One region of the Halomonas sp. C22 genome, then DNA from elsewhere that is predicted to be linked to it. Evidence: predicted binding sites of a transcription regulator. Region 1 holds the regulator's gene; each other region holds the start of a gene.
The links. The regulator sigma-54, encoded in region 1, starts transcription at its own class of promoters, with help from an activator protein. The targets are predictions, from matches to a motif close to TGGCACNNNNNTTGCTNT.
Positions count from the first base shown of each region.

Region 2: a site for sigma-54 is predicted at 869-886, ahead of FEU76_RS03065 (sugar phosphorylase). Genes of this name have one in related genera too.
Region 3: a site for sigma-54 is predicted at 1,216-1,233, ahead of urtA (urea ABC transporter substrate-binding protein). Genes of this name have one in related genera too.
Region 4: a site for sigma-54 is predicted at 844-861, ahead of speB (agmatinase). Genes of this name have one in related genera too.

Region 1 is NZ_VBVC01000006.1:156,259-158,460, forward strand. It holds gene ptsN (PTS IIA-like nitrogen regulatory protein PtsN) at 1-68, opposite strand, end outside; gene hpf (ribosome hibernation-promoting factor, HPF/YfiA family) at 73-381, opposite strand; gene FEU76_RS12930 (RNA polymerase factor sigma-54) at 479-1,894, opposite strand; gene lptB (LPS export ABC transporter ATP-binding protein) at 2,000-2,202, opposite strand, start outside.
Region 2 is NZ_VBVC01000001.1:667,416-669,617, forward strand. It holds gene FEU76_RS03065 (sugar phosphorylase) at 1-835, opposite strand, end outside; gene nrdR (transcriptional regulator NrdR) at 1,117-1,614, shown strand; gene ribD (bifunctional diaminohydroxyphosphoribosylaminopyrimidine deaminase/5-amino-6-(5-phosphoribosylamino)uracil reductase RibD) at 1,614-2,202, shown strand, end outside.
Region 3 is NZ_VBVC01000002.1:568,752-570,953, reverse strand. It holds gene FEU76_RS05965 (tripartite tricarboxylate transporter permease) at 1-978, shown strand, start outside; gene urtA (urea ABC transporter substrate-binding protein) at 1,320-2,202, shown strand, end outside.
Region 4 is NZ_VBVC01000002.1:204,142-206,343, reverse strand. It holds gene FEU76_RS04210 (sigma-54 interaction domain-containing protein) at 1-676, opposite strand, end outside; gene speB (agmatinase) at 971-1,921, shown strand; gene FEU76_RS04200 (YjiH family protein) at 2,059-2,202, shown strand, end outside.

The DNA of each region.
Region 1 (2,202 bases):
CTTTTTTTGCTGCCCCCGGGCACGTCGTACAGCACGCGCTCCGGGGGGAGAATGGTTTCCAACGTCATCGGGTTAACGCACGCCAGCGCCTTGGGCGCGGGCTTGTGCTTTTTCCTTGTGTTTTACGAGCTGACGGTCGATTTTGTCCGCCAGGGCGTCAATGGCTGCGTACATGTCGTTGTCCAGCGCTTCGGCATGAAGGTCGGCTCCTGCTGCGTGCAGGGTGCAGGCGGCTTGCTGGCGCTCCTTTTCAACAGATAAGGTGACCTGGACGGTCGTGATGTTGTCGTAGTGACGTTCAACGCGTTCCAGCTTTTCGTTTACGTAGTCACGCAAGGCGTCAGTCAGTTCAACGTGATGACCAGTGATGTTTACTTGCATTGACGTGCTCCTTATCCATCGGACTGTACTTCGATTGTAACCCTTTTTGGGCCATTGCAAAGCCCTCGTCGAGAGTTTGTTGGGCGAGAGCGTTTAACTAGCGTAAACGACGGCGCTCACTCGACGAAGGTATACCCATCGACTCACGGTACTTGGCCACGGTGCGGCGGGCCACGGTAATGCCGCCCGCTTCCAGCAGGGTGACCAGACGGCTGTCGGAGAGTGGCTTGCCCGGAGGCTCGTCCTGAATCAGTTTCTTGATGCGTGCTCGAATGGCCGTGCTGGAATGGCTGTCGCCACCTTCCTGGCCGCTGACTTGGCTGGAGAAGAAGTACTTGAGCTCGAACACCCCGCGCGGGGTATGAATGTATTTCTGGGTAGTGACCCGCGAGATGGTCGATTCATGCATCTCCACCGCTTCGGCGATATCGGCCAGAATCAGCGGTTTCATGGCTTCTTCGCCATGCTCCAGAAAGCCGATCTGCCGAGCAATGATCTCGCGCCCCACGCGCAGCAGGGTGTCGTTGCGGCTCGAAAGGCTTTTGATCAGCCAGCGAGCCTCCTGGAGATGCTCTTTCAGAAACTGGTTGTCCTGGCTCTTGTCGGCGCGTTTGATCAGGCTGGCGTAGTCGGGCTGAATACGCAGTCGAGGCAGCGCTTCCGGGTTGAGTTCCAGGTGCCAGCCCTCGTGATCGTGGCGTACCACCAGATCTGGCGTGACATAGCTGTCGTCGGTGATGCCGTAGGCGCTTCCAGGCCTGGGGTCAAGGCTGCGAATTAAACGGATGACATCGTCCAACTGCTCGTCGTCGAGGCTCAGGCGTCGCTTTAGCAAGCGCATGTCGTCCTTGCCGAGAGCTTCGAGAAACTGGCGTACCAGGCGTTTGGCAGGCATCAGCAGCGGGGTGTCTTCGGGCAGCGAGGCCAGCTGCAGCATCAGGCACTCCCGCAGGTCACGGGCAAATACTCCGGTGGGTTCAAACTGCTGAAGGCGCAGCAGGGTGTTTTCGACCTCGCGCTGGCTCAGGCCGTCGTGGCCTTGTGCCTTGAGCCCCTCGCGAATGTCGTTGAGAGGCTGGGTCAGGTAGCCGTTGGCATCCAGCGCATCGATGAGGCTTTCGGCGATGGCATGTTCACGGGAGGAGAAGTCGGTCATGGCCAATTGCCAAAGCAGGTGACCGTGCAGGCTCTGCCCCGCCGCCTGACGCTCGAAGTCCGGGCCTTCGCTGCTGCCGCCCATGCTCCCCATGTCCTGGTACGTGTCGGACCAGTCGCTGTCTACGGAAAGCTCGCTGGGGATGCTGTCTGCCCACTCGGCTTCCTGAGGCTCGCTGACGGCCTGTTCGCCAAACTCATCTTCCTGCTCGAGCATGGGGTTGGCATCCAGCGCCTGCTGAATTTCTTGACGAAGGTCCAGCGTCGATAGCTGAAGCAGCGCAATGGCCTGCTGCAGCTGAGGTGTCATGGTCAGCTGTGTGCCGATGCGCAGTTGAAGAGAAGCTTTCATGACCATCTGAGAACCACTCGTTAATCAGAAAGCTCCACCCTAGAGCGACTCTCCGTTTGGTGCAAGTGCAATAAGCATGCCACTAAATAAAATGTCTTCGTGGGCCATTGTTTAAAGCCGGAAGTCGGCGCCCAGATAGACGTCGCGTACCTTCTGGTTATTGAGGATTTCCTGGGGGTTTCCACTGGCGATGATGTGTCCGTCGCCAACAATGTAGGCAATATCGCAGATATCCAGAGTTTCACGCACGTTGTGGTCGGTGATGAGGACGCCAATATGACGCTTCTTGAGGGCGCGTATGATCGATTTGATAT
Region 2 (2,202 bases), on a different contig from region 1:
TGATGATCAAGGTGCCGGGGGCGATCTCATCGACGATGGCGCGTAGCAGGCGTACCACGGTATGGGTTTCGGGCAGGTGAATACAGGCCGTGCCCAGCCGCTTCCATAGGAATGCCACGGCATCGAGGCGGATGATTCGCACTCCCTGCTGCAGGTAAAACAGCAGGATGCCGACGAATTCCAGCAGGACATCCGGGTTCTCGAAATTCAGGTCTATCTGGTCTTCCGAAAACGTGGCCCACAGGTGGCGGGTGCCCCGGCGGGTGGAGACAGGCACGAGCAGCGGACTGCTGCGTGGCCGCGTGACCTGGGAAACATCGGTATCTGGGTCCACCTCGATAAAGTAATCCCGCCCCGGCAGGCTGCCGGTCAGATAATCCACGAACCACAGCGATTCACGGGAAACATGGTTGAGCACCAGATCGCCCATCACGTCATAGTGGCTGGCCAGGTCACGAATATGCGACCAGTCCCCCAGTTCGGGGTTGACCTCCCGGTAATGGATGACCGAAAAACCGTCGTCGCTGCTCCAGGGGAAAAAGGGCAGGACATGCACCCCGCTGATCGTCTCCCCCAGGTGGCGCTTCAGAAAGTGGTTCAGTACGCCCAGTGGGGGCGTGCCGTCTGCCACGATGGAGTCACCATAGCTAATGACCCACTGATCCTTTTCGCTCCATGTTGGTGCGCCGTCGCTGGGCGTGCCTGTGGAGGGGGCAGAGGGGAGTAGCGGCCGGAAGTGGGCCAAGTGCTGTTCGAGGCGTCGCTGTACCTCTCCTGCGCGCTCGCCGTACAGGTGGGTCAAGTAACGCTGTAGCCTGAGCTCAAATGCCGTCATGGATGCCTCCCTTTCAATCAACCTTCGACAAACGCTGCAGCTTGTGTGCCAAATCGTTACAATATAGGTGAATAGTGTGCGAAATGACGTACAAGTCATGCGTCTGCCGCTTTTGCAGGCATGACAAGCGGTAATGGGACGGTTTACCCAACGATCCTTGGATGGATCTTAAAATAGCTTACAAAACAGTGGATACCAGGAGGCTCGTTGGTCTGGCGGGTATCCATGGGCTGACACGCTGAGCGCACTTGCAGGTGCGTACCGACAATAGGTTGACTGCCATGCATTGTCCTTTTTGTGGTGCAAACGATACACGAGTGACGGACTCACGCCTGGTGGCAGAAGGTGATCAGGTGCGTCGTCGCCGCCAGTGTGCAAGCTGCCACGAGCGCTTCACGACGTACGAAACGGCAGAGCTGATCATGCCCAGGGTGGTGAAGTCGGATGGCTCCCGGGAGACCTTCAATGAAGCCAAGCTGCGGGCAGGCATGTTGCGGGCGCTGGAAAAGCGGCCGGTAAGTGCCGAAGCCATCGAGGCGGCCGTGGAGCGTATCCGTCAGACCTTGCGGGCACGAGGCGACCGAGAGGTGAATGCCCGTGAAGTGGGCGAGGCGGTGATGAAGGCGCTGCGTAGCCTGGATCAGGTGGCGTACATTCGCTTTGCATCGGTGTACCGCAAATTCCAGGATCTGGAAGAGTTTCGGGCTGAAATCGACCGGTTGGCTCAAGAGCCGGGTGACGATGTTTCCTCCGGTGCCGCCTCTTCCGAGGCCAAGTGATGAGCCTGTTTTCGATTGCCGACCACGGGTTCATGGCGCGCGCCTTGCAGTTGGCTCGCCAGGGCCTCTATACCACGGACCCCAACCCTCGCGTGGGGTGCGTCATCGTTCGCTATGATCGTTTGGCCGAGGGCCAGGTGGTGGGGGAAGGCTACCATCTGCGCGCCGGTGAGCCTCATGCCGAAGTGCATGCGTTGGCAGCCGCTGGGGAGCAGGCCCGGGGGGCCACGGCCTATGTGACGCTGGAGCCCTGTTCCCATACCGGGCGTACCGGCCCCTGTGCCGTGGCGCTGGCCAATGCAGGCGTAGGGCGCGTGGTGGTGGCCATGGAAGACCCCAATCCGCAAGTGAGTGGGCGGGGGATTGCCCACTTGAAGGCTGCCGGTATCGAAGTCCACGTGGGCCTGCTGGAACAGGATGCTCGGGCGCTCAATCCTGGGTTCGTGTCGCGCATGCAGTCACGGCGACCGTTCGTGCGCTTGAAAATGGCGATGAGCCTCGATGGTCGAACGGCCATGGGATCGGGGGAGTCGCAGTGGATCACCGGCCCGCAGGCGCGCACCCAGGTGCAGCGCCTGCGAGCACGCT
Region 3 (2,202 bases), on a different contig from region 1:
ATCGGCATCATGATCTCGATCGTCGGTATCGACATGCAAACCGGCACCGAGCGCTACACCTTTGGCTCGATTCAGCTGCTCGACGGCATCGACTTCCTGGTCGTGGCGCTGGGTATCTTCGCCCTGGCGGAAGTGTTCTACATGCTGCTGCGTGGGGGCGGTGGCAAGGAAGTACCGCGTAACGCCATCGGTTCGCTCAAGTTGAGCGGCAGTGAAGTGAAGCAAATTGCAGGCCCCATCAGCCGCAGCTCGGTGCTGGGCTTCTTTACCGGTGTACTGCCGGGGGCCGGTGCCACCATTGGTTCTTTCCTGGGCTACAGCATGGAAAAACGCCTGGCCAAGGATGGTGACACCTTCGGCAAGGGCAACATCAAGGGCGTGGCAGCTCCCGAAGCGGCCAACAACGCCGCCTGTACCGGCTCGTTCGTACCACTGCTGACCCTGGGGGTGCCTGGCTCGGGCACCACGGCGGTGCTGCTGGGGGCGCTGCTGGTCATGGGCGTGACGCCTGGCCCCATGATGCTGGAGCAGCGCCCGGACGTGTTCTGGGGGGTCATTGCCAGTATGTACATCGGTAATATTTTCCTGCTGGTACTCAACCTGCCGCTGATTCCGCTGATCGCCAAAATTCTCGATATGCCGCGTCCGCTGCTGCTCTCGATGATCCTGATCTTCTGCATGATCGGTGTTTACGGCATGAGCTTCAGCGTCTTCGACCTGCTGCTGCTGCTGGGCTTCGGTTTGATCGGCCTGGGCTTGCGGCTGTTCGGCTTCCCCACGGCGCCGCTGATTCTGGCGCTGATCCTGGGCAGCCTGATGGAAGAGTCCATGCGTCGCGCACTGCAGATTTCCGGCGGTGACTGGTCCATCTTCATCGACAAGCCCATTTCACTGTCACTGCTGATCATTGCGGCCCTGTCGTTGGGCATGCCGCTGCTGAAAAAGCGCCGCAAGCAGAAGGCCATGGCCGCCAAATAAGCGATTGTTGCGTGGTGTGATGGAGTGAGTTTTGGCGTTGTCAGCGCCCGGGGGAAACCCCGGGCGCTTTTTTGTGTGCGTGCACCCCTCTTTGGTGCAAGGCGCTTTGCTGGTGCATGACAACTGTGCATGGCGCCTCTCGGCTTGCCCTGAATTAGTGCGCCTGGCGCAATGCGGGTTTTTTTGAGTATCGCTAACTGTCTGATTGTCATTGTCTTAATAGGCTTTGATTCAATCTGGCGCACCCCTTGCTATGTGAAAGGTGGATTAGCCCACGGCGGGTGAATGCCCGCTCTACGCGCCTATAACAAGCCCCTTCCAAGGGGTGCAAGGAGGTTCAAGTGACCACATCGCAACGCAAGACACACCCTCGTACCCTTGGCCGTTTCGCCACGGCCGCCCTGGCTGCCGCCATCATGGGCGCCAGCGCTCAGGCCGTTGCCCAAGACAACGACCCGATCAAGGTAGGTATTCTGCACTCCCTCTCCGGCACCATGGCGATCAGCGAATCGACCCTGAAAGACACCGTCGAAATGCTCATCGACCAGCAGAACGAAGCCGGTGGCCTGTTGGGGCGTCAGTTGGAAGCCGTGGTGGTCGACCCCGCTTCCAACTGGCCGCTGTTTGCCGAGCGTGCCCGCGAGCTGCTGGCCCAGCATGAGGTAGACGTGGTGTTCGGTAACTGGACCTCGGTATCCCGCAAGGCGGTACTGCCGGTGTTCGAAGAGCTGAACGGCCTGCTGTTCTACCCGGTACAGTACGAAGGGGAAGAGTCTTCCGAGAACGTCTTCTACACCGGCGCGGCACCCAACCAGCAGGCCATTCCTGCGGTGGAGTACCTGATCAACGAAGTCGGGATCGAGCGTTTTGCGCTGATCGGCACCGACTACGTCTACCCGCGTACCACCAACCGGATTCTGGAAGCCTTCCTGAAGGATGAGCACGGGGTGGCCGAAGAAGACATCATGGTCAACTACACCCCGTTCGGCCATTCGGACTGGCAGAACATCGTCTCTGAAATCCGTCGTTTCGGTGAAGAGGGCAAACCCACGGCGGTGGTCTCCACCATCAACGGCGATGCCAACGTGCCGTTCTATCGTGAGCTGGCCAACCAGGGGATCGATGCTGCGGATATTCCCGTCATCGCCTTCTCGGTGGGTGAGCAGGAGCTGTCCGGTATCGATACCGGGCCGCTGGTGGGCCACCTGGCCGCCTGGAACTACT
Region 4 (2,202 bases), on a different contig from region 1:
GGTAGCCGAACATTTCCGACTCGAACAGGTTTTCCGGGATCGCCGCGCAGTTGACCTCGATGAACGGGCCATGATGGCGCTCGCTCCAGCGGTGGAGCTGCTTGGCAAAGGCCGTCTTGCCCACGCCGGACTCCCCCAGCATCAGCACGTTGGCATCCGATGGCGCCACGCGCTTGAGCAACAGGGCGATTTCCCGCATCACATGGCTTCTGACCTGAAGGTGGTCCAGCGCATCATCCAGCGCTTGCTCTTCGGCATCGGGGGCGGCCTGGCTGCGTTTCAAGTGTTCACTAAAACGTTTTTGCAGCAGAGCGTATTCGTCCTGCAGCAGCTGAAGGTCGGTCAAATCCCGTGAGCGGCTGACAATGCGCTCCAGCTTGCCGTTGACGAACACGGGGTAGGCTTCGGCAATGACGCGGCGGCCCGTGCCGGTGATTTGCATTAGCTGAGCGGGCTGGCGAGTGCGGATGACTTCCATGGTGATGGACGGTTTCAGAACACCGGCGGCCTGGAGCTGTTGAACGCTGCTGGAAAGCAGCTCCTCCCGTGATACGCCGTATACCGCCTCGGCGCCGGGGCTGATATCCATAATCTGACCGTCGCCGCTGACGATAAAGAAGTGGTCATTGGCGGTTTCCACGATGGTTTGCAGTACGCGCCTGTCGATTTCACTCATGCGTCCCTCCTTATCTACCATCTACCGCAGCCGCTTTTGTATCGTTGGATGAACAGGGCAATGCAAATATGACTCATTGATTCATTTTTGCATCGTTTCATTGGCATTGCGATTCATTTTTGCATCGATGGGACGGTAAACCTCCCTATTTATCAGCGCAGGTGACTTGGCATGGTCTGTGCAGTGGTCTGTGTATTGATCTGTGCATCAATGATGCATGAGCGATATGAGCTGGATAAATCGCTGAAGCGCCAGGCCCGTCAGGCTGGCCACAATAAATCCAAGGAGAGAACGATGTCGGAATTCAATCAGCCGCTGGGCGGCAACACCATGCCGCGCTTTGCAGGCCCTGCCACCATGATGCGCCTGCCCACGCAACAGAGCGCAGCAGGGTTGGACGCGGCGTTCATCGGCATTCCCATGGATATCGGCACCTCCAATCGCCCGGGTACCCGCCTGGGGCCACGCCAGATTCGCGATGAGTCGCGCATGTTGCGCCCCTACAACATGGCCACGGGGGCGGCTCCCTTCGAGCGGCTTCAGGTCGCCGATATCGGTGACGTGCCCATCAACACCTTTCACCTGCCGAAAAGCGTCGACATCATCACCGCCTTCTACGACGACGTGCTGAAGCACGACTGCATTCCTCTGACGCTGGGGGGCGAGCACACGCTGACGCTGCCGATTCTACGCGCCATGGCCAAAAAGCACGGCCCGGTGGGCTTGATTCATATCGATGCCCATGCGGATGTGAACGAGCACATGTTCGGTGAGCCCATTGCCCATGGCACGCCGTTCCGCCGTGCCCAGGAGGAAGGGCTGCTGGCCCGTGACAAGGTCGTGCAAATCGGCCTGCGTGGAACCGGCTATGCCCCGGAAGATTTCGACTGGTGCCGCGAGCAGGGTTTCCGCGTAGTGCCCGCCGAAGAGTGCTGGTACCGCTCGCTGGCCCCACTGATGGCTGAAGTGCGTGAGCAAATGGGCGATACCCCGGTGTACATCAGTTTCGACATCGATGGTCTGGACCCTTCGGTCGCCCCCGGTACCGGCACGGTGGAAATGGGCGGGCTGACCTCTGCCCAAGGGCTGGAAATCGTGCGCGGTGCCGCTGGCTTGAACATCGTGGGCGGGGATCTGGTCGAGGTGTCGCCGCCGTACGACCCCAGCGGCAACACGGCGCTGATGGGCGCCACGCTGCTGTATGAAATGCTCTGCGTACTGCCCGCAGCGCAACGCCGCCCGTAAGCGCTGCCTGCAAAAGTGCCCTGCACCAAGCGCCGACCTGACAAGGCGCGGATGACAATACACAGGAAGGGGAGTGGTGCTCCCCTTCAGGACGCCGCCAGCCCACCTCCAATAATCACATCCAATAGGTGAACCGTATGTCACACTCTAAAGCGACGCCGGAAGCATCCGCTTCGTCCACGTCGATACCCCGCGCGCATCTGCTGAAGTTTCTGATTCCTTCGCTGATCGGCGTGCTGCTGTTTCTGATCCCTTTTCAGTTTGGTGAGACCGTCAATATC